Regions from separate parts of the Stenotrophomonas sp. CFBP8980 genome, predicted to be linked through region 1. Evidence: predicted binding sites of a transcription regulator. Region 1 holds the regulator's gene; each other region holds the start of a gene.
The links. The regulator FliA, encoded in region 1, starts transcription of late flagellar genes. The targets are predictions, from matches to a motif close to TAAAGTTTNNCNNNCNNNGGCCGATAA.

Region 1 (7,826 bases):
TGGAAGCCGGCGGCGTGATCGCGCTGGTCGGCCCCACCGGCGCCGGCAAGACCACCACCATCGCCAAGCTGGCCTCGCGCTTTGCAGAAGCCCACGCCCCGCGCGACGTCGCGCTGGTCACCACCGATACCGCCCGCATCGGCGCCCGCGAGCAGCTGTACGGCTTCGGCCGCCAGCTCGGAATCGCCGTGCACGAAGCCAACAGCGGCACCGACCTGGACCAGCTGCTTGAGCGCTTGAAGGACTACAAGCTGGTGCTGATCGATACCGCCGGCGTCGGCCCGCGCGACCGCACCCTGGCCTCGCAGCTGCAGTGGCTGCGCGCCGCCCCCCAGGTCAGCACCCTGCTGGTGCTGCCGGCCAACACCAGTTTCGGCGACATGGACGAAGTGGTGCGCCGCTTCAGTGCCGCCAACCTGCAGGGCGTGGTGCTGAGCAAGCTGGATGAAACCGGCCGCTTCGGCACCGCGCTGTCGGTGGCCGTCGACCACCGCCTGCCGATCACCTGGGTGACCGACGGCCAGGACGTTCCCGAAGACCTGCACCGGGCCAGTGCAGCCAATCTTGTACTTCGCCTTGAAGATTTGCGCCGCGCGGCCGATATGCCCTGCAACCCGGAGTTGAACCATGCCGTCGCGTGAATACGCCAAGCTGACCACCGCCTTTCCGTTGTCGGCCACCCGCAGCCAGCCGCTGGGCCCGGTCCGCACCATCGCCGTCACCGGCGGCAAGGGCGGCGTGGGCAAAACGAACGTTTCGGCCAACATGGCCGTGGCGCTCGCGGGCATGGGCAAACGCACGCTGCTGCTGGACGCCGACCTGGGCCTGGCCAACATCGACGTGATCCTGGGCCTGAAGCCGGAGTTCACCCTGGCCGACCTGATCGCCGGGCGCTGCACGCTGGAAGAGGTGATCATCGAAGGCCCCAACGGCGTGCTGGTGGTACCGGCCGCGTCCGGTCGCCGGCACATGGCCGAACTGGCCCCGGCCGAACATGTCGGCCTGGTCAATGTGTTCTCCGAACTGGAGCGCGACCTGGATGTCATGGTGGTAGACACCGCCGCCGGCATCACCGATGGCGTGCTGACGTTCTGCCAGGCTGCCCAGGACACCGTGGTGGTGGTCTGTGACGAGCCGGCGTCGATCACCGATGCCTACGCCCTGATCAAGGTGTTGTCGCGCGAACGCGGCGTGGACCGGATCCAGGTGGTGGCCAACATGGTGCGCGACTCCAACGAAGGCCGCGTGCTGTACGAAAAGCTGAGCCGGGTCTGCGAAAAGTTCCTCGCCGATGTTTCGCTGAACTACCTCGGCTGCGTGCCGCAGGACGACTGGCTGCGCCTTTCGGTGCAGCGCCAGCAGCCGGTGGTGAAAGCCTACCCGTCCAGCCCCTCGGCGCTGGCGATCAACGAGATCGCCCGCCGTACCGCACGCTGGCAGGCGCCCACCGAGCCGCGCGGCGGCGTGGAGTTCTTCCTAGAACGCATCCTCAAGCAGCGCGGGGTGGTGGCATGAAAGGCGCAGCGCAGTACCGCGAAGTACAGCGCACCGCGGCCACCGAATGCATCAACCAGCATTCGGACCTGGTGCGGCGCATCGCCCATCACCTGGCCGCCCGGCTGCCGGCCAGCGTGGAGGTCGATGACCTGATCCAGGCCGGCATGATGGGGCTGATCGAAGCCTCGCGCAGCTATGATGCCGACCAGGGCGCATCGTTCGAAACCTATGCCTCGATCCGCATCCGCGGCTCGATGATCGACGAAATCCGCCGTGGTGACTGGGTACCGCGATCGGTGCATCGCCGTGCGCGTGACGCCGCCGCGACCATCCGCCGGCTGGAACAGGCCAGCGGCCGCGCTGCATCAGCCACCGAAGTTGCTGCGGCGATGGACATCCCGCTGCCGGACTACCTTCGGCTGATGGAAGATGCCTCGCGCGGCCAGGTGCTGAGCCTGGAGTCACGGATCGAGGACCAGGGCGAGCTGGACACCATTGCCCAGGGCGGTCCGACCCCGCAGCAGGTACTAGAACGCAGCCAGTTCGGAAGCGAACTGGGCAAGGCCATCGGCCACCTGCCCGAGCGTGAGCAGCTGGTGCTGTCGCTGTATTACGAACAGGAACTCAACCTTAAAGAGATCGGCGCAGTGCTCGGCGTGAGCGAGTCGCGGGTCTGCCAGATCCATGGCCAGGCGGTATTGCGCCTGCGTGGCCGACTGAAAACCTTCGAGGCCGTTGACGCGGGCCTGGAAGCGTAAGTACCCAAGAGGAATCAAGCTTTGAACAAGAACATGCGCATCCTGATCGTCGACGACTTTTCGACCATGCGTCGCATCGTCAAGAACCTGCTCGGCGACCTCGGCTTCACCAACACCGCCGAAGCTGAAGATGGGCATGCCGCACTGGCGATGCTGCAGAGCCAGTCGTTCGATTTCGTGGTGACCGACTGGAACATGCCGGTGATGACCGGTATCGAGCTGCTCAAGGCGATCCGGGCAGATGCACGCCTGAAGACCCTGCCGGTGCTGATGGTCACCGCCGAAGCCAAGCGCGAACAGATCATCGAAGCGGCCCAGGCCGGCGTCAACGGTTACATCATCAAGCCGTTCACTGCACTGACCCTGCAGGAAAAGCTCGGCAAGATCTTCGAACGCCTGGCGGCGAGCGCCTGATGGCCGCTGTCATGGATGCAGCGATGGACAAGGCCTGGCTGGTACAGCGGCTGCAGGAAGCGCTTGCCGCGCTGGAAGCGGGCGATGAAACCGGCTGGCGCGTGCAGATCGATGCCCTCGCCGCCGCACGTACCCAGCCCATGATGGCCGGCCTGTCACGGCTGGCGCGCGAGCTGGGCCAGGCACTGGGCGAACTGCCCACCGTCACCACCGATGCCGGTGAGCTGGACGACGCCTGCGCCCGCCTGGATCACGTGGTGACGATGACCGAACAGGCCACCCACCGCACCCTGGACCTGACTGAAGAATGCCGTGCACTCACCGCACGCCTGGGGGAAGAGGCCTTGCCGCTGCTGGAGCAGCAGCAGGCGCTGGAGCGCATCCGCCACAACCTGACCGAGATCGCCCTGACCCAGAGCTACCAGGACCTGACCGGGCAGATCATCCGCCGCGTGGTCGGCATCGTGCGCCGCGTGCATGAAGGCTTCGGGGCACTGGGCCTGCCGCCGGAACTGCAGGCGCAGCGCCAGCAGGGCCGTCATGAGCCGGCACTGGCCGGTCCTGCGGTGCACGGCGTGGACCGCCATGCGGTGTCCCAGCACGATGCCGACGACCTGCTGTCCGACCTGGGGCTCTGAAGATGAGTGGAATCGCCGACGACATCGCTGCCGACTTCATCATCGAGGCGCAGGAAATCCTTGATCGTCTCGGCGAGCAGCTGGTCACCCTGGAACAGGACCCGCAGGACAGCCCGCAGCTCAATGCGGTGTTCCGCGGTTACCATACGCTGAAAGGCGGCGCAGGCTTCCTTGGCATCACCGCCATGGTCGAACTGTGCCACGCCGCGGAAGAAACCCTCGGCCTGGTGCGTGCCGGCCAGGCCACGCTGCAGCCGCACCATTTCGATGCCGGCCAGCAGTCGCTGGACTACCTGCAGGCGATGCTGGATTCGGTTTCGGCCGGCGAAGAGCCCGGCCATGCGCCACCGGAGCTGATCGCCCAGTTCGATGTCGGCGCGGCTCCGGCCAGCACGTCCGCGGCTGCAAGCGGCGATCCATCGCTGATCAGCGATGACGAATTCGAAGCCCTGCTTGACCAGCTGCATGGTGGCGGCGCACCGACCGCGGTGGCACCCAAGGCCGCCGATGCGATGATCAGCGAAGACGAGTTCGAAGCCCTGCTCGACCAGCTGCACGGCGGTGCCGTGCCCGGCGCCCAGGCCGTTTCTCCGGTGACTCCTGCGCCCGTTCCCGCCAAGCCCGCCCCGCCCGCCGCCCGTGCACCGGCAGCCAGTGCCGCCGCCCCGCCCAAGCCGGCCAAGCCGCTGGCCGAAGCCGAGCAGACCGTGCGCGTGGACACCAAGCGGCTGGACGCCATCGTCAACCTGATCGGCGAGCTGGTGCTCTCACGCAACCGGCTCAAGACGCTGCGCGCGCGTCTGCGTGATGAAGAACTCGACCGCGCCGTCTCCACCCTGGACATCGCCACCGCGCGGCTGCAGTCGGCGGTGATGCGTACCCGCATGCAGCCGGTGGGCAAGGTGTTCTCACGCTTCCCCAAGGTCGCCCGCGACGTCGCCCGCTCGCTGAGCAAGGAAGTCGAACTGGAGCTGGTCGGCGCGGAAACCGAGCTGGACCGGAACCTGGTGGAAGCACTGGCCGACCCGCTGGTGCACCTGGTGCGCAATGCCATCGACCACGGCGTGGAAATGCCGGACCTGCGCGAAGCCCAGGGCAAGCCGCGCAGCGGCCACGTGCGGCTTTCAGCGCAGCAGGAAGGCGACTATGTCAGCATTGAAGTACAGGATGACGGCGCCGGCATCGATCCGGAAAAGCTGCGCGCCAAGGCCCGCGAGAAGGGTCTGATCGATCCTGAAGCCGCTGCCCGCCTGAGCAGCGAAGAATGCCTGCACCTGGTGTTCCTCCCCGGCTTCTCCACCAAGGCCCAGGTCACCGACATTTCCGGTCGCGGCGTTGGCATGGACGTGGTGCAGTCGCGCATCCGCGAACTGAGTGGGCAGATCCAGATCCAGTCCGAGCTGGGCCGTGGCAGCCGCTTCATGATCCGCGTACCGCTCACCCTGGCGATCCTGCCGACCCTGCTGGTGCAAGCCGGCGAGGATGTCTACGCCTTGCCGCTGGCCCGCGTGCTGGAGGTGCTGCATGCACCGGCCACCTCGCTGGGCTGGTTCGATGGCCGTGCGGTGCTCGACCGTCGCTCGCACACCCTGGCCCTGGTGGACCTGCGCCAGTGGCTGGACGTGGAGCCGATGCAGTCCAATCTGCTGACCATCGTGGTGCTGCAGGCGGGCGAAGCACGCTTCGGGCTGGTCGTGGACCAGGTGCGCGGCCGCGAAGAAGTGGTCATCAAGCCCTTGCCGAAGGCGCTGCGCGGACTGCGCGGCTATGCCGGCGCCACCCTGATCGGCGACGGTCGGATGGCGCTGATCCTCGATGTCGACGGGCTTCGCAGCCCGCACGACTGATCAAAAACTGTGACGTCGGTCGGCACGCTGCCGGCCGCCAGCTCAAGTCACACCGCTACGGGCCGATAACCGATCCATGGACAGACTCAGCCTCATAGGACTCTTCCTCGCCTTGGCATCACTGGTCGGGGGCAGCATCCTCAAGGGCGCTGGCCTGGCGTCGCTGTGGTCGCCGGCTGCGTTCGTGATCGTGATCGTGGGAACCCTCGCATCGATCCTGCTGCATACCGCCCCGGCGGTGTTCAAGCATGCCTTCACCATCGTGCGCTGGGTGATCCGCCCGCCGCAGAGCGATCGCCGCCAACTGATCACCCAGATCGTGGAATGGAGCAACATCGCCCGCCGCCAGGGCCTGCTCGGCCTGGAGGCACAGGTCGAAGCGCAGTCTGATCCGTTCCTGCGCAAGGGGCTGCAGCTTCTGGTGGACGGGGTCGAGCCGGAGACCATCCGGCACATGCTGGAGATCGAACTCAGCAGTCAGGAGCACAAGGACCTGGCCGCCTCCAAGGTATTCGAGGCCATGGGCATCTATGCGCCGACCCTGGGCATCATCGGCGCGGTGCTGGGGCTGATCGCGGTGATGAAGAACCTGGCCGATCCGAGCAAGCTCGGCCACGGTATCGCCGCGGCCTTCACCGCCACCATCTACGGCATCGCCTCGGCCAACCTGTTGTTCCTGCCGGTGTCGGCCAAGCTCAAGAGCGTGATCGCGCACACCACCCGAGACCGCGAAATGGCCATCGAAGGCCTGATCTCGATCGCGCTGGGCGAGAACCCGCGCAACATCGAATCCAACCTGAGCGGATTCCTGCACTGACATGGCCCGCCGCAAGCACCACGAAGAGCATGCCAACCATGAGGCCTGGGCGATTCCGTACGCCGACCTGATGACGCTGCTGCTTGCCTTCTTCGTGGTGATGTATGCGATCTCATCGGTCAACGAAGGCAAGTACCGCGTGGTCGCCGCCGCGCTGAGCACCGCCTTCGGTTCGGCCCCGCGCACCCTCAACCCCGTGCAGGTCGGCAGCAACCAGGTCAAGGGCGGCGGCTGGGATGCGCCATCGGTGATCAACGCCGGCAGCCGCGTCGGTCCCTCAGCCCCTGCGCCGGCCAACGATCCCTCCTTGCTGCCGGCGATGGCATCGCAGATGCGCTCACCGGTGTCCTTCCGTGACCAGGAACAGCTGAAGCAGGCCGAGCGCCAGCTCGACGCGATCGCCGACCGGCTCACCGCCACGCTGGCGCCGCTGATCGACCGCGGCATGATCACCGTGCGCCGTACCGAGCTGTGGATCGAGGTGGAGATCAACAGCGATATCCTGTTCCCGACCGGTGCCTCGGTGCTGGACGTGCAGGCGCGTGACACCCTGTCCACGCTGGCCGGGGTGCTGCGCGACGTGCCCAACAGCGTGCGCGTGGAAGGCCACACCGACAACGTGCCGATCGCCACCGCGCAGTTCCCTTCCAACTGGGAACTGTCGGCCGCGCGTGCCGCCAGCGTGGTGCACCTGTTCGCCGACCAGGGCCTGCAGCCGGCCCGCCTGGCGATGGTCGGCTACGGCGAATTCCGCCCGCGCGATGACAACACCAGCGCCGTCGGGCGCAACCGCAACCGGCGGGTGATGGTGATCATACTGGCCGACACCACGCACGGCGTGGACCCGATCAGCGAGCGGCTCAACGCCTCCACAGGCAGCGCTGCGCCCGCGCCGATCACCCCGATTTCCTTACCCCCCACCCCGCAGGCGCCACGTGCGCCTGCAGCGGCCGGCAGCCCGATCGGCGCCGCCGTCACCCCCGCCATGAAGGAGTAGACCGATGCGCATCTGGGCAATCGCCAACCAGAAGGGCGGCGTCGGCAAGACGACCACCACCCTGGCGCTGGGCCGGCAACTGGCCGCCCTGGGCCACCGTGTGCTGCTGATCGATCTTGACCCGCATGCTTCACTGACCCGCTCGTTCGGCATCCCGCTGGATCCGCCGCCGGCCGGCGTGCTGGAACTGTTCGCCGCACCGCCAGCCGAACTGGCCACGCTTTGCCACGCCAGCCGCATCCCCGGGCTGGATCACGTCTGCGCGCAGTCGGCGCTGGCCACGCTGGAACGCCGCAGCGCCAACCAGCCCGGACTGGGACTGTCGCTGCAGAATGCGCTGGCACGCCACGCCGGGCGTCACGATTACATCCTGCTCGACTGCGCGCCCACGCTCGGCCTGCTGATGATCAACGCACTGGCCGCGGCCGATCGCCTGATCATTCCCACCCAGGCCGAACCGTTGGCGCTGCACGGGCTGGACGGCATGGTCCGCACCGGTGAAATGGTTGAACGCTCGCGTCGCCGTCCGCTGCCGATGTCCATCCTGCCGACCCTGTTCGACCGCCGCACCCGCGCCGGCAACGAGAGCCTGCGACAGATGCAGGACAACCATGGCACGCGGGTCTGGGAGGATGCGATTCCGGTGGACACGCGGATGAGCAACGCCGCTACGCTGATGGCGCCGGTGGAAGGGGACGACTATCCAGGCCGCGGCCTGGCCGCCTACCGCCGTGCCCTGGACTGGATCCTGGCCGACGATGCGCGCGCACTGGAGCAGGCCGCATGAACAACGAAACCGTGCTGGACGATTACCTGGAACAGCTGCTGGGCGAGGCCACCACGACACTCGCCGAGCCG
Region 2 (7,826 bases), on a different contig from region 1:
CCGTGCTGGGCCAGCCAGTCGCGCGCGGTCGGCGTGGCCGAGAGGCTGACGTGCTTTTCCTGCAGCAGCATTTCCAGTTCGATCAGGAACTTGTCCACCACGCGCAGGATGTGCTCGAAGCCCAACGCCTGGAACTGCACCACCGCATCCAGCCGGTTGCGGAACTCCGGGGTGAAGCTGCGACGGATGGTCTCCATCGCGTCGGTGGCGTGATCCTGCTTGGTGAATCCGATCGAACGCCGTGAGGCCTGCGCCGCACCGGCATTGGTGGTCATCACCAGCACCACGTTCTTGAAGTTCGCTTCACGGCCATTGGTATCGGTCAGCACGCCGCGGTCCATGACCTGCAGCAGGATATTGAAGATATCCGGGTGCGCTTTCTCGATTTCATCCAGCAGCAGCACGCAGTGCGGCGTCTTGACGATCTTTTCGGTCAGCAGGCCACCCTGGTCGAAGCCCACGTAGCCCGGAGGCGCACCGATCAGGCGGCTGATCGAATGGCCTTCCATGTACTCGGACATGTCGAAGCGGACCAGCTCGATCCCCAGCTGCAGGGCCAGCTGCTTGGTGACTTCGGTCTTGCCGACTCCGGTGGGGCCGGCGAACAGGAAGTTGCCGATCGGCTTTTCCGGGTTGGCCAGGCCGGAGCGGGCCAGCTTGATCGCCGAAGACAGCGTTTCGATTGCCGGATCCTGGCCGAAGATCACCATCTTCAGGTTGCGCTCCAGGTGCTTGAGCACGTCCTTGTCGGTGGCGCTGACCTGCTTGGCCGGGATGCGTGCCATCTTGGCCACGATCGCCTCGATCTCCTCGATGTCGATGAGCTCCTTGCGCTGTCCTTCCGGCATCAGCCGCTGGCGCGCGCCAGCCTCGTCGATGACGTCGATCGCCTTGTCGGGCAGCAGCCGGTCGCCGATGTGCTTGACCGACAGGTCCACCGCCGCCTGCAGCGCATCGTCGGCATAGGTCACGCCGTGGTGCGCTTCGTACTTAGGCTTGAGTCCCTGCAGGATCTCGTAGGTTTCGCCCACGGTCGGCTCGACGATGTCGATCTTCTGGAAGCGCCGCGCCAGCGCGCGGTCCTTTTCGAAGATGCCGCGGTATTCCTGGAAGGTGGTCGAGCCGATGCAGCGCAGATCACCGGAGGCCAGCGCCGGCTTGATCAGGTTGGAGGCATCCATCGTACCGCCGGACGCCGATCCGGCACCGATGATGGTGTGGATCTCGTCGATGAACAGCACCGCGTTGGGCACCTTCTTCAGCGAGGTCAGCACGCCCTTCAGGCGTTTTTCGAAGTCGCCGCGGTACTTGGTGCCGGCGACCAGCGCGCCCAGGTCCAGCGAGTAGATGACCGCATCGGCGAGCACCTCCGGCACGGATCCTTCGACGATACGGCGGGCCAGGCCCTCGGCGATGGCGGTCTTGCCGACGCCGGCTTCGCCGACATACAGCGGATTGTTCTTGCGGCGGCGGCACAGCACCTGGATGGTGCGCTCGATCTCGTCGGCACGGCCCACCAGCGGATCGATCCGGCCGTTGCGGGCCTGCTCGTTGAGGTTGCTGGCGAACTCGGCCAGCGCATCGCCCTTGCCCTCGCCTTCCCCGCCTTCGGCACGGCCCTCGGGATCGGCCGGCGAGGACGGCTCGCCTTCCTCGCCGAGCTTGGCGATACCGTGGGAGAGGTAATTGACTACGTCCAGCCGGGTGACATCCTGCTGGTTGAGGTAATAGACCGCGTGCGAATCCTTCTCGCCGAAGATCGCCACCAGCACGTTGGCGCCGGTGACCTCCTTCTTGCCGGAGGACTGCACGTGGTAGACCGCGCGCTGCAACACGCGCTGGAAGCCCAGGGTCGGCTGGGTGTCGCGCCCATCGTCTTCGGCAAGCCGCGAGACGGACGCCTCGATGGCCTGCTCCAGCTCCTGGCGCAGGCGCTCGGGCTCGGCCCCGCAGGCCTTCAGGACGGCCTGGGCCGAGGGATTGTCCAGCAGCGCCAGCAACAGGTGCTCGACGGTCATGAATTCATGCCGCGCTTCCCGTGCCCGCTTGTAGCACTGGCCAATGGTGTGTTCGAGGTCTTTGCTGAACATGCTCTACTCCGGCGGCAGTTGAAGACAATATGCGGCCTGACCACACGTTTTCCATCACCCTAGCGGAACTGCCCGTTCATACGGCGTTAGCATCCCGTCGCGCGTCCGGCGAAGGTGATTCCACCATAACCTAAACCGATTTCCCGGCGGGCACGGCCTGCCCGCCCTGAACCACCCATGATGAGGCGATCCACGGCCAGTCGCGCCGCAAACCAAGGGAGGAGAGGCGCATTGCTGCCGCCAACTGCGTCGTCGGCGGAAAGCCCGATCGTGCCGTACATGGAACGCACCGGACTACCACGCTGCGGTCATGCCCGCCTGATCAGGCCTTTTCCATCGTGCAGAGCAACGGATGCTGGTTCATCCGGGCATATTCATTGACCTGCGCCACTTTGGTTTCGGCCACCTCGCGGGTGAACACACCGCAGACGCCGCGGCCCCGGGTGTGCACATGGAGCATCACCTGCGTCGCGCGGTCCAGGTCCAGGTTGAAGAACTGCTGCAGTACATCGACCACGAAATCCATCGGGGTGTAGTCATCGTTCAACAGCATGACCTGGTAGAACGGCGGGGGGGCGACCTCCGGGCGTGCCGGCTCAAGCAGCACGCCATGGTCGGAATGGGATTCGTGGGAAGTGTCGCGAGGCATCCGCTTATTATAGTGGCTGCCTTGGCCGGATTGGACGGCAAGCCGACGCGCCTTCACAATCTGCGCGACTCCCCGCACTACCTTCACAGGATTCTCATGGAAAGGACGCTTCGCTTCGCCCTGCTGCTGGCTGTCGCCGCAGCGGCGGCCCCCTCCTTCGCCGCCGAGCCGGACAAGGCCATCGGACGCCATCTCGACAAACTGGGCTATCCCTACGAGATCGACGAGGACGGCGACTACCGCATGGTGTTCGACATGGAAGGCGAGCGCACCCAGCTGGTCTATGTACGCTCGGTGGTGGAAGAGTTCGGCAGCCAGCATGTGCGCGAAATCTGGTCGCCCGGCTACCAGGCCAACGCCGACCAGTTCCCGGTGGCGGTGGCCAACCGCCTGCTTGAAGATGCGCAGGATGCGAAAATGGGCGGCTGGGTGAAGCAGGACAAGGTCGCCATGTTCGTGGTGAAAGTGGATGCCGATGCCTCTTCCGAAGCGTTGGACGATGCCATCGAGGCCGCCAGCCGGACCGCCGATGCGATGGAACTGGAACTGACCAAGCAGGACGAATACTGAAGTGAATGCTGCTGCGCCGCGCTGGGCACCCCGCGTCACCGTTGCCACCGTGGTGGTCGACGAGGGCAGGCTGTTACTCGTCGAAGAACGCATCGATGGTGAGCTGGTGCTCAACCAGCCCGCCGGCCACCTGGAACCGGGTGAGTCGCTGGCCGAGGCCGCGCTGCGCGAGACGCGCGAAGAAACCGGCTGGGAGGTCGAACTGACCGCGTTCATCGGCACCTACCAGTGGACCGCTCCGGATGGCACGCCGTTCCTGCGCTTCAGCTATGCCGCGCGCCCGCTCCGGCACGATCCGCTGCGCCCGCTGGATACCGGTATCGAACGCGCACTGTGGCTGCAGCCCGGCGAGCTGCTGGCCGCGCGCCAGCGGCTGCGCAGCCCGCTGGTCTGGCAGGTGGTGGCCGACTTCCTCGCCGGCCAGCGCCATCCCCTCTCCTTGGTCAAGGAGGTCGCTCCATGAGCGCGCCACGGATCATGGTCGGCGTGTCCGGCGGCGTGGACTCTTCAGTTGCCGCCTGGCGTCTGGTGCAGCAGGGCGAGCCGGTGGCCGGACTGTTCATGCAGAACTGGGCCGATGATGGCAGCGGCGAATGCCGCGCCGAGGATGATCGCCGCGACGCGGTGGCGGTGTGCGGACTGCTCGGCATCCCGTTCCACTTCCGCGACTTTTCCAGCGAGTACTGGAAAGGCGTGTTCGAACACTTCCTGGCCGAGTATGCGGCCGGACGCACCCCCAACCCGGATGTGCTGTGCAACCGCGAAGTGAAGTTCAAACACTTCCTGGATGCCGCCCGCGAGCTGGGCGCCGAGCGCATCGCCACCGGCCACTACGCGCGGATCGCCCGCGACGGCAACCAGTGGCTGCTGCTGCGCGGCGCCGACCGCAGCAAGGACCAGAGCTATTTCCTGCACCAGCTGGGCCAGGCACAGCTGTCGGCAACCTTGTTCCCGATCGGCGACCTGAACAAAAGCGACCTGCGCCGGATGGCGCGTGACGCCAACCTGCCGACGCATGCCAAGAAGGACTCCACCGGCATCTGCTTCATCGGCGAACGTGATTTCCGCGAGTTCCTCGGCCAGTACCTGCCCGCACGCCGGGGCCGCATCGTGGACCCGGACGGGGCGGAGATCGCCGAGCACCCCGGGGTGTTCTACTTCACCCTGGGCCAGCGCGAAGGGCTGAACATCGGCGGGGTCCGTGGTCGCTCGGCGGCGCCGTGGTACGTGGTGGGCAAGGACGTGGCCTCCAACACGCTGTATGTCGACCAGGACCGCGAAAGCCGCTGGTTGATGTCCACCGAGCTGGTCAGCGAAAGCGCGCACTGGATCGCCGGTGCGCCGCCCGCCACCCGCTTCGAGTGCACCGCCCAGACCCGCTACCGCCAGCCCGATGAGGCCTGTACGGTCCAGGTGCGCGATGATGGCAGCCTGCATGTCCGCTTCCCCACTCCCCAGCGGGCGGTCACCCCCGGCCAGTCGCTGGTGTTGTACCAGGGCGATGTCTGCCTCGGTGGTGCGGTGATCGCCGCCACCGACGCGCCGCTTGAACAGCGGTTGCGCCCTACTCCTTCTCCTTTCGAGGTACCTGCTGCATGAGTTTCACTGTCGACGACCGCGTACTGGCCTTGGCCGGCATAGCACAGGCCCTGCAACAGGTCCGCCGCATCGCCGATACCGGCCACTCCGAAGCGGGTGCGGTGCGCACCGCCATGGACAGCGTGTTCCGCATCGACGCCGCATCACCGCAGGACGTGTACGGCGACCGCGAATCGCTGAAGCCGGGCCTGCGCCTGCTGCACAACTACTTCCGCAACCAGGGCCAGGACCCGATCCTGCCCAAGCTGGCACTGGCGGTGCTGCAGCTGGAGCGCCGCTTCGTGCGCGAGCCGGACACCATCGCCAAGGTCACCGCCGGCATCGAGCGCGCCAGCCGCCAGGGCCGTGAGCTGGGCGACAGCGGGCACCCGGACGTGCTGGCCACGCTGGGCGGCGTCTATGCCGACACCATCAGCCACCTCAAGCCGCGGGTCATGGTGCAGGGCAATCCGCATTACCTGGGCCAGGCCGGGGTGGTGGCCGAAATCCGCGCGCTGCTGCTGGCGGCGGTGCGCTCGGCGGTGCTGTGGCGCCAGCTGGGTGGCAGCTACTGGGATTTCCTGCTGGCTCGCAAGGCGATGGTGGAAGCGGTGGACCGCGCGCTGCGCTGAGCCGCACGGCGAGCGCAGCGGCGGCAGCACGGTAGCGCCGAGCCATGCTCGGCGAGCGCAGCGGCGAACCAAACGCAGATGCAACATCGGCGTTAAAGAGAACCGGGGTACGGCCGATACTGCATTTGTGACTCTCCCGGGAACGTCCATGTACTCTCGCACCATCATCCGTCTGGCCGCACCGTTGGTGCTGACCCTGCTTCTGCCCCTCGCCTTTGCTCTGGAGTGGCCTGCGGCCCTGCGCTGGGCGATCCTTACCACGATGACGCTGAGCTGGCTCGGCCACGCCTGGTGGAGCACCCGTGCTCCGGTCGGGCGTTCGCCGGAACAGGCCCGCATCCTGCGCGAGCAGGACCAGCTGCTGACCGAACTGCGCAACTTCGTCGGCAATGAAATCGACGGCTCGCGCAGCGAAGTCGAGCGCGCCCGCGACCTGATCCGCCAGGCGGTGTCCGGCCTGGGCGGCAGCTTCGAAGCGATGAACCGCAAGTCCCGCCAGCAGAGCCAGGCATTGGCCCGCATCGTCGACCGCACCGGTGAAGACGGTTCGGCCGGACTGGACGTGGCGCGCTTCGCCCAGCACGCCAGCCACCAGATGGAACAGCTGGTGGAAGCGCTGGAACAGGTCAGCGGCCAGAGCAGCAACACCGTGCAGCACATCGACCAGATGGCGCAGCACCTGGATGGCATCTTCGCGCTTCTGGAAGACGTCAAGTCGATCGCCGACCAGACCAACCTGCTGGCACTGAACGCGGCCATCGAAGCGGCCCGTGCCGGTGAAGCCGGCCGCGGCTTCGCCGTGGTGGCCGACGAGGTGCGCAATCTGTCCGAGCGTTCGACCACGTTCAACGAGCAGATCCGCAAGCTGGCCCACAGCTCCAAGGACGCCATCGCCAAGGTCCGCGAGACGGTCACCCACATGGCCTCGCGCGACATGGATCGTTCCCGCGAAGCCCGCATGGAAGCCGCTTCCATGGTCGACAACGTGGCGCAGATCAACGCCTCACTGGGCGATGGAATGCGCGAAGTGTCCGAGTGCGCCCGCGCCATCGACGGCAGCGTGGCCGAAGCGGTGCGTGCCCTGCAGTTCGAAGACATCGCCACCCAGGCACTGGGCGGCGTGCATGTCCACCTGGACCGCCTGACCTCGATCAACCGCGAAGCGCTGGCCCTGCAGGAGCTGCTGCATCGCCATGGCGGCGCGGCCGACGAAGAAATGGTCACCGCCCTGGCCCGCACCGGCAATCGCCTGCGTGACCTGCGCAGCGAATGGGAACGCCCGCCGCACAAGCCGGTCACCCAGCAGAGCATGGGTGCCGGAACGGTGGAATTGTTCTGATCCCGCGTGGTGCTTGACGCCCCAGGTGAACCCCAAAGCCCCGGCACTGCCGGGGCTTTGTCGTGCCCGGCGCCGGCCGCGCACGCATGCGCCGCTGGCACCATGCCGCAAGCGCAGACACCGCGCCAGCAACTGCAGCAACTTGAGGTCCTGGCGCAGGCAGAGCTGGCGCAGCTGGAGCTGACGGCCGGCAGGCAGGCGGCCAAGCGACACAGCCTTGAGCAGGCCAGCCTGTGCTGGGACCTGGGGCTGGATGCAAGGGACCTGGCGCCTGCCGGCGCAGGTCACGCATCGGGGGCAACGGTGCGCTGACGCGCTCGGCAGGCCGCCACGAAGGGTGAGTCCGGAGCAACATGCGGGCGACGATCATCAGCCCCGGTAACGGGCGCCGCATGCGCGACGCCCACCGTGTTCAGCCCGCCAGCACCGCAGCGGTGTCCCGCATCGATGCCCCGGTGGCTGCATCGCGCAGCCAGTGCGCCAGCTCGCGCGGCACCAGCGGCCGCGAATACAGGTAGCCCTGGATCTCGTCACAGCCCTGGCGGCGCAGCAGGTCTTCTTCCTGCTCCGTTTCCACCCCTTCGGCCACGACCTTCATACCCAGCGCGTGGCCCAGGTGGACGATCGCCTGGGTGACTTCGGCGGTACCGGCATCTTCCAGCATGCCCTGCACGAAGCTGCGGTCGATCTTCAGCCGACCGACCGGGAACCGGTTGAGGTAGTGCAGGTTGGAGAATCCGGTGCCGAAGTCGTCCACCGCCAGCGGCACACTGTGCCGCTCGAATACGTCGAAACAGTGCCGCAGCACTTCGGTGTCACGGATCAGCGCCGACTCGGTGAGCTCCAGCTCCATCCGGGTCGGCGACAGGCCATGCGCGTGGCAGACCTCGATCACCCGCTCGGCGAATCCCCGCTCGCGCAGCTGCACCGCCGAGACGTTCACCGCGATCCGGTCAAACAGCAGGCCC
Region 3 (7,826 bases), on a different contig from region 1:
GCGGCCGACCTGGGTCAGGTGGTCGGCGGCCAGCGCGAAGCTGCGCAGTGCTTCCAGGTCCGAACGCAGCTGCGCGGCAACCTCCGGCTTCTGTACCTTCACCGCCACTTGGCGGCCGTCGCGCAGGGTGGCACGGTGGACCTGGGCGATCGATGCACAGCCCAGCGGCACCGGATCGAAGCTGGCGAACAGGGTGGATACCGGGGCGCCCAGCTCCTTTTCGATGATGGTGTGGATGCGTTCGACCGGGATCGGCGCGACGTTCTCCTGCATCCGTTCCAGCGCCGTGGCGAACTCCACCGGCACCATGTCCGGACGGGTGGACAGCATCTGGCCAAGCTTGACGAAGGTCGGGCCGAGCGATTCCAGATCGGTGACGAACTGCTCCGGGTTGCCGTCCGGCGGCACGTCGGGGGCGCCGGCAGCTTCGAGGTTCATCCCGGAGAAAACGCCGGAATTGCGATAGCGCATCAGCAGGCGGAGGATCTGGCTGCGACGGTTCATGCCGGTGATCAGGGGCGGGTTGGCGGGCGCGGAAGACGGGTTGTTCAAGCAGGACTCCGCGACGGTACGGGAGGCCCAGTGTGGCCGCGCCCAGGTGGTGGAGTGGTGAATCCGGAAGCCGTCTTTCAGGATTCACGTCTTTTCGGTCAGAATCCAGCCTCGACCCTTCCTCCCAACATGGACCTTTCATGGCCGGCGCCAGCCTGTTCACCCTGCTCGACGACATCGCCACCCTGCTGGACGATGTGGCGGTCCTGACCAAGGTCGCGGCAAAGAAGACCGCCGGCGTGCTGGGCGATGACCTGGCGCTCAACGCGCAGCAGGTCACCGGCATGAGCGCCAACCGCGAACTGCCGGTGATCTGGGCGGTGGCCAAGGGGTCGCTGGTGAACAAGGTGATCCTGGTGCCGGCGGCGCTGGCGATCAGCGCGCTGGAAGCCTGGCTGAAGTCGCGCGGCTACAACGTGCCGCTGATCGTGCCGCTGATGATGCTGGGCGGTGCTTTCCTTTGCTACGAAGGCGTGGAGAAGCTGGCCCATCGGTTCCTGCATCCGGCCGAAGAAGATGAGGCCAAGCAGGCCGAGCGGCGCCAGGCATTGGCCGATGAGCAGGTGGACATGGTCGCTTTCGAGAAGGACAAGATCAAAGGCGCGATCCGGACCGATTTCATCCTTTCGGCCGAGGTGATCGTGCTGACCCTGGGCGTGGTGGTCACCTCCGGCGCGGCATTCACCCAGCAGCTGCTGACCCTGAGCGTGGTGGCCGTGGCGATGACCGTCTTCGTCTACGGGCTGGTGGCCGGCATCGTCAAGATCGATGACGCCGGGCTGTACCTGACCAGGAAGGGCGGCGCGGTAGCGGCCTTCGGGCGCGGCATGGTCGCCAGTGCGCCATGGTTGATGAAGTTCCTGTCCATTGCCGGCACTGCCGCGATGTTCCTGGTCGGTGGTGGCATCCTGGTGCACAACGTGCCGGCGCTGCACCACTGGGTGCTGGAGCACGGCGGTGAAGGGCAATGGGCGTGGCTGGTGAATGCGCTGGTGAACGTGGGCGTGGGCCTGGCGATCGGTGCGCTGGTGCTGGGCGCGGTGATGCTGGTGCAGAAGCTGCGCGGCAAGCCGGCGCACTGACGGGTGTTGACGGCCGCTGGCCGTCAACACGGAAAGCCTGACGGCCACCGGCCGTCACTACCGGGCCAGCGGCGGCAGTACCGTCAGCCGGCCTGCACGCGGTTGCGGCCCAGCCGCTTGGCCGCGTACAACGCTTCGTCGGCACGTCGCAGCAGCGACTCTGCGGTATCGCCGGCGCTCCACTGCGCCAACCCGGCGCTGAAATGCACCGGAACGCGCTGGTCCTGCACGTTCAATACGCGCTGGGCGAATGAACGCTGCAGGCGGTGCAGGGTCGACATGCTGTCCGCACCCGGGGTATCCGGCATGACCAGCACGAACTCGTCGCCGCCGAGCCGTGCCACGCTGTCGCTGGCGCGCAGCAGCAACTGGCAGACACTGACGAAATGCTTGAGCACGGCGTCGCCACCGGCGTGCCCGAACTGCGAGTTGGTCTGGCTGAACTCGTCCAGATCGATCACCGCGACCGCCAGCGCACTGCCTGCCCGGCCCGAACGTGCCAGTTCGGACTGCAGCAGCTCGTCCAGTCCGCGGCGGTTGAGCGCGCCGGTCAGCGGGTCGGTACGGACCAGGTCGGTCACCTCGCGCAGGTCCTGTTCCAGCTGGGCGATGCGCTGTTCGGCCACTTCCACTTCCAGCCGCGCGTTGGCCAGGTGGTCACGTGCCTGCGCAGCCTGCTGCTGCACCCGGCCGGTGTCCTGCAGCACGCCCTGCAGCAGCTGGTTGAGGTCGGCGATGCTGCGTGCTTCGCGCAGCGCCAGGGCATAGCTGCTGATGCGGTCGTGGTACTCGCCGGTGCTGTTGGCCATGCCGTCCAGCTGCTGCACGAAGTCGCCCATCAGCCCGCGCATGGCAGCCTTGGATTCGCTGATGCCCTGCTTGAGCAGGCCTTGCTTGTAGATCACCTGGCGCAGTTCACTGCGGGTCCGTTCGACCGCCGCGGTATCCAACGGACCGGACAACAACTGACGCACGGCATCGATCTGCCCGTGCAGCCAGGCACCGTCGTCGAGCAGCTCGCTGATGTTTTCCAGCAGCAGGTCGAACAGGCCCAGCAACAGCTCGTCCCGTTCCTGCCAGGCCTCGCTGCGCACGCCGATCTGGTGACCCAGTTCGCGCTGGCCCTGTTCCAGCGCATCCAGCGGCTGGCCGGGCTGCCATTGCTTCCAGGCGGCTGCCTGCGCCACGGCCTGCTCACGCAGCTGCGGATCGTGCTGCAGCAGGCCGGCCACGGTGATGCCCAGCACCTGGCGCAGCTGTTCGCGCAGGCGATCGCCGTCGGGCGGCGCATCCGGGGCATGCAGTTCGATGGTGCGGATGTACTTGTCGATCAGCTGGCGCATCGCGCGGCCGTAGCGCGGCCAGTCCGCATCGGCCTGCGCCGACTGCAGGCGGTCGCCCATGTCGCCGAGCTCGCCGGGCAGGGTCGCCATGCCATCGGCGAAGGCCGCCAGCAGGGATTCCGGGTGTGCGGCGTGCGCGAACAGCTGCTGCAGGCTGAGCCCGTTGCCACCGCGGGTCACCGCGCGGGGACCGTCGCCGCCCGCACGGACCAGCGCCAGCGGTCCAGGCTGGGTGCCGGGGGCGGGGCGGGAATCGCGGCGGTCCGTCATGCGGGGTGTCCGGGGAGAGGCAAAGGCTGGTGACAGCATATCGGCGCGGCCGACGTTGGCTTTATACCTGCCCAGCGTTCACGATGGGGAAAATCAGCCAGGGGAGAAGGCGATGCGGGTGATGTTGCTGGGCGCGACCGGACTTGTAGGGGGCCAGGTACTGGCGTTAATGCTGGAGGATATGCGCTGCACGGAGTTGGTCGCACCAAGCCGGCGGCCGCTGCCGGTGACCGCGCCCAAGCTGGACAACCCGGTGCTCGATTTCGAGCACCTGCCAGGCACCGCGCCGTGGTGGGCGGTGGATGCGGTGATCTGCGCGCTGGGCAGCACGATGGCCCAGGCCGGCAGCCGCGAAGCCTTCAAGCGCATCGACCACGACTACCCGTTGACCTTCGCCGGGCAGGCCCATGCCCACGGCGCGGGCACCTTCGTGCTGAACTCCGCAGCGGGCGCGGATGCGGGATCGCGGATCTTCTACAACCGGGTCAAGGGCGCGCTCGAACAGGACCTGCGCGGACTGGATTTCGATTCGTTGACGCTGGTGCGGCCGGGGCTGATTGGTGGCCAGCGTGCGCACAAACGCACTGGCGAACACCTGGCGCTGCAGGTGCTGGGCGTGCTGGGTCCGCTGTTGCCGCGCGGCTGGCGGATCAATCCGGCGGAGAACATCGCCGCCGCGCTGGTGGATGCTGCGTTGGAGCCACTGCCCGGCGAACACGTGGTCAGCGCGGCGCAGTTGGCCTGAGCACGGCCTGATGTCCCGCTCGCTGCGCTTGAACCGGCTGCTGCAACTGTTGCGCCGCCACCGACGGCCGGTGCGCGGCCAGCTGCTGGCCGATACGCTGGGTATCAGCCTGCGCACGCTGTACCGCGACATCGCCACCCTGCAGCAGCAGGGCGCGGACCTGCGTGGGGAGGCGGGCATCGGCTACGTGCTGCAGCCCGGCGATACGTTGCCGCCGCTGACCCTGCCGCCGGAAGAGATTGATGCACTGGTGCTTGGCCTGCGCTGGGTGGCCTCGCGTACCGATCCCGCACTGGCCGAAGCGGCGCGCGATGCGCTGGCCCGTATCGGCCACGCCCTGCCTGCCGACCGCCGGCTGCAGCTGCAGACCAGCGGCCTGCGGGTTGGTCCCGCGCGACCCCTGGAGGCGGCCGTTGCCGCATCGCTGCAGGTGGTCCGCGAAGCCATCGGCTCGCAGCGGCGCGTGGACATCGACTACCGCGACCTGGCCGGGCATCGCAGCCAGCGGACGGTGTGGCCGTTCGCGCTGGCCTACTTCGACGAGGTGCCGATGCTGGCGGCATGGTGCGAACTGCGCGGCGGCTTCCGCCATTTCCGGCTGGACCGCATCGATTCGGCGCAGTCGCAGGACAAGCGCTATCCCACCGCACGCAGCACGCTGCTCAGGCGCTGGCAGCGCGAGCAGGGCATTACCCCCGACTGGCTGCCACCCTGCTGACCGGAACTGTCAGCAGGGTGGCAGCAGGATGGATGCTCTTCCCAGCGAGAGATACCCATGTTCAAGCCCGACGCCGTCATGCAGTACGTACGTGATGTCCGCCTCAGCGCCGCTTTCTATGCCGGCATCATGGGCCGGCCGGCAAGCCAGCTCGCGCCCGGATTCGCCTTGTTCGTGGTACCCGGAGCGCCTGCACTCGGTCTGTGGGAGCGCGACGGGGTACAGCCGGAGGCGCTGGGCGCGCCCGGTGCGTGCGAACTGACCATGGTCGTGGACAGTCCCGCCGCCGTGGAACGCATGCATGCGGAGTGGACGGCGCTCGGCGTGGAGATCGCGCAGGCGCCGGTGACCCTGGCCTTCGGCCATACCTTCGTTGGCCTGGATCCGGATGGACACCGGCTGCGCGTGCACAGCCGCGCCGAGGACCTGCCGCCGCGAGAGGCATGAATTGAAAAGGGTCGGATCGCCTGGCGGCAGCCCGGCGATCCGACCCTTGGTTGACGGCCAGCGGCCGTCACTACTCTCTGACGGCCAGCGGCCGTCACTACCGCGTCAGTTGGCCAGGGCCAGGTCGTCCATCATCGCGCGCAGGAAGCGGGCGGCTTCGCCGCCGGTGGCCACGCGGTGGTCGAAGGTGACCGACAGCGGGATCACCTTGTGCGATTCCACGCCGCCCATCACCGGGGTCATCTGGTAGCGGGCACGCCCGGCACCGACGATGGCCACGCACGGCGGCACCACCACCGGGGTGGCGTAGCGTCCGGCGAACATGCCGAAGTTGGACAGCGATATCGTGTAGCCACTCAGTTCCGAGGCGGCGATCGAACGCGCTTCGACCTGCTCACGCAGGCGGTTGACGCCTTCGCGGATCCCACGCGCATCCAGCATGTCGGCGTTGCGCAGGGCCGGCACGAACAGGCCTTCCTCGGTGTCCACCGCGATGCCCACGTCCACGTGCGCGTGCAGGGTGCGGGTCAGCGCTTCGCCGTCGAACCAGGCGTTCATCGCCGGGACCTTCTGGCAGGCGACCACGATCGCGCGTACCAGGCGGGCGGTGACATCGTTGCCCGGCAGCCAGGCATGCAGGTCCGCATCATCGTTCAGCGTGGTCGGCACGACCTTGCTGTGCGCATCGGCCATCACCCGTGCCATGTTGCGACGCACGCCCTTCAGCTGTTCCGGCTGGCCCTTGGCGGACACGCCCGGCGGCTGGGTGCGTATCGGCTTGCCGGCGGCCGACATCGGCGCGCGCTGGCTTTCAACACGTGCCGGCGCCGGTGCGGACACCTGCGCGGCCTGCGCTCCAGCCGGCGCAGCGCCGACCTTGGCGCTGCCATCGGCGGCAGCCTGCTTGACGTCGGCCATGGTCACCGCGCCATCGGTACCGCTGGCGCGCACGCGCGACAGGTCCACGCCCAGCTTGCGCGCCATCGCACGCACCGCCGGCACGGCCTTGACGCCGCCCACAGCGACCGCCTGTTCGGCGTGCACGGTGTTGGAGCTCTGCATCGCGCCGACCACGGTGCCGGCGTCATCGCGCTCACCGGCTTCCTTGATCTCGCCGCCTTCATCGGAGGCCACCACGGCATCGGCCTGCGCCGGCGCCGGCTGGCCGGTGCTCGGCGTCGCGGCCGGTGCGGCGTGGCCGTGGCTGTGGCCGGTGTCCTGGCCGTCCGCACGCTGCGGCAGGTTCGGGTCCAGTTCGAAACTGGCCAGCACCGCGCCGGTCGGGATGATGTCACCGGCCGCGCCGGACAGCTTCAGTATCTTGCCGGACACCGGCGAAGGCACTTCCACCACGGCCTTGGCCGTCTCCATCGATACCAGCGGCTCATCCAGGCGGATGGTGTCGCCTTCCTTGACGAACCATTCCACGATGGTGGCGTCCGGCAGGCCTTCGCCCAGGTCGGGCAGGTTGAAATTCTTGGTCTGGCTCATGTGCAGTTCTCTTCCAGCAGTTCCAGTTCGTGGGCCGGCAGCCAGCCCGTCGCGCCATTCGCGCGCTCGGACCACCACCAGCCCCCATGTTCATGATGCAGCCGTACCATCTCGCCGTTTTCCACGTCCAGCTCGCGGGCGTCGTAGTCACGCAGCGCTTCTGCGTGGCCATCGTCCAGCAGCTGCAGCCAGGCGACCGGCGCCCAGCCTGCGCCACCTTCGCGGGTGCGCACCCAGGCAAACGCCGGCCATTCCTCGTCGCGCACACCGACCTCGACGATCTGGCCGGTGCGCAACCGGAGCGGGTTGGGGTACTGGCTGCGGTACGGGCCGAGAAGACGGGCCCGCATGTCAGCCTGCCGCAACGGCGCGCTTGGCCGCCGCCACGATCCGCTCCACGCTGGGCAGGTACTTCATCTCCAGGCGGAACAACGGAATGTGGGTGTCATAGCCGGTGACCCGCTCGACCGGTGCCAGCAGGTCGTACAGCGATTCCTCGGCCAGCCGCGCGGCGATCTCCGCGCCGAAGCCCGCGGTCTTCGGGGCCTCCTGCACGATCACGCAGCGGCCGGTCTTGGCCACCGATTCGGCGATGGTGGCGAAGTCCAGCGGGCGCAGCGTGGCCACGTCGATGACTTCGGCACTGATGCCTTCGCCGGCCAGCTTGTCGGCCGCTTCCAGCGCTTCCTTCACCTGTGCGCCCCAGGTCACCAGGGTCACGTCGGTGCCGTCGCGCAGCACGAAGCAGACGTCCAGCGGCAGCGCTTCGCCATCGTTGGCCACCACTTCCTTGTACTGCCGGTAGATGCGCTTGGGCTCCATGTAGATGACCGGATCCGGTTCACGGATCGCCGCCAGCAGCAGGCCGTAGGCGCGCTGCGGTGAGGACGGCAGCACCACGCGCAGGCCAGGCACGTTGGTGAAGATCGATTCGTTGGCTTCGCTGTGATGTTCCGGGGCACGGATGCCACCGCCCCACGGCACGCGCAGCACCATCGGGCAGTGCAGGCGACCGCGCGTACGGGTACGCAGGCGCGCGGCATGGCAGATGATGTGGTCGACCATCGGGTACATGAAGCCGTCGAACTGGGCTTCGGCGATCGGCTTCATGCCCTGCGCGGCCAGGCCGATGGTCAGGCCGGCGATGGTGGTTTCATCCAGCGGAGTATCGAGGATGC

Region 2: a site for FliA is predicted at 5,613-5,639, ahead of SOM47_RS10330 (methyl-accepting chemotaxis protein). Genes of this name have one in related genera too.
Region 3: a site for FliA is predicted at 3,285-3,311, ahead of SOM47_RS02125 (GGDEF domain-containing protein). Genes of this name have one in related genera too.

The regions. Positions count from the first base shown of each region.
Region 1 covers NZ_JAXCXF010000012.1:9,325-17,150, forward strand. Annotated here, with positions in the region: gene flhF (flagellar biosynthesis GTPase FlhF) at 1-641, shown strand, start outside; gene SOM47_RS17395 (MinD/ParA family ATP-binding protein) at 628-1,515, shown strand; gene SOM47_RS17400 (RNA polymerase sigma factor FliA) at 1,512-2,255, shown strand; gene cheY (chemotaxis response regulator CheY) at 2,277-2,669, shown strand; gene SOM47_RS17410 (protein phosphatase CheZ) at 2,669-3,307, shown strand; gene SOM47_RS17415 (chemotaxis protein CheA) at 3,310-5,154, shown strand; gene SOM47_RS17420 (flagellar motor protein) at 5,231-5,971, shown strand; gene motD (flagellar motor protein MotD) at 5,973-6,968, shown strand; gene SOM47_RS17430 (ParA family protein) at 6,973-7,755, shown strand; gene SOM47_RS17435 (chemotaxis protein CheW) at 7,752-7,826, shown strand, end outside.
Region 2 covers NZ_JAXCXF010000004.1:26,672-34,497, forward strand. Annotated here, with positions in the region: gene clpA (ATP-dependent Clp protease ATP-binding subunit ClpA) at 1-2,090, opposite strand, end outside; gene clpS (ATP-dependent Clp protease adapter ClpS) at 2,413-2,739, opposite strand; gene SOM47_RS10310 (hypothetical protein) at 2,836-3,309, shown strand; gene SOM47_RS10315 (NUDIX hydrolase) at 3,311-3,772, shown strand; gene mnmA (tRNA 2-thiouridine(34) synthase MnmA) at 3,769-4,908, shown strand; gene hflD (high frequency lysogenization protein HflD) at 4,905-5,519, shown strand; gene SOM47_RS10330 (methyl-accepting chemotaxis protein) at 5,668-6,858, shown strand; gene SOM47_RS10335 (hypothetical protein) at 6,961-7,170, shown strand; gene SOM47_RS10340 (bifunctional diguanylate cyclase/phosphodiesterase) at 7,271-7,826, opposite strand, start outside.
Region 3 covers NZ_JAXCXF010000001.1:446,318-454,143, forward strand. Annotated here, with positions in the region: gene SOM47_RS02115 (ABC1 kinase family protein) at 1-504, opposite strand, end outside; gene SOM47_RS02120 (DUF808 domain-containing protein) at 693-1,634, shown strand; gene SOM47_RS02125 (GGDEF domain-containing protein) at 1,718-3,247, opposite strand; gene SOM47_RS02130 (Rossmann-fold NAD(P)-binding domain-containing protein) at 3,360-3,992, shown strand; gene SOM47_RS02135 (helix-turn-helix transcriptional regulator) at 4,003-4,710, shown strand; gene SOM47_RS02140 (VOC family protein) at 4,768-5,157, shown strand; gene SOM47_RS02145 (dihydrolipoamide acetyltransferase family protein) at 5,263-6,648, opposite strand; gene SOM47_RS02150 (SH3 domain-containing protein) at 6,645-6,998, opposite strand; gene SOM47_RS02155 (alpha-ketoacid dehydrogenase subunit beta) at 7,000-7,826, opposite strand, start outside.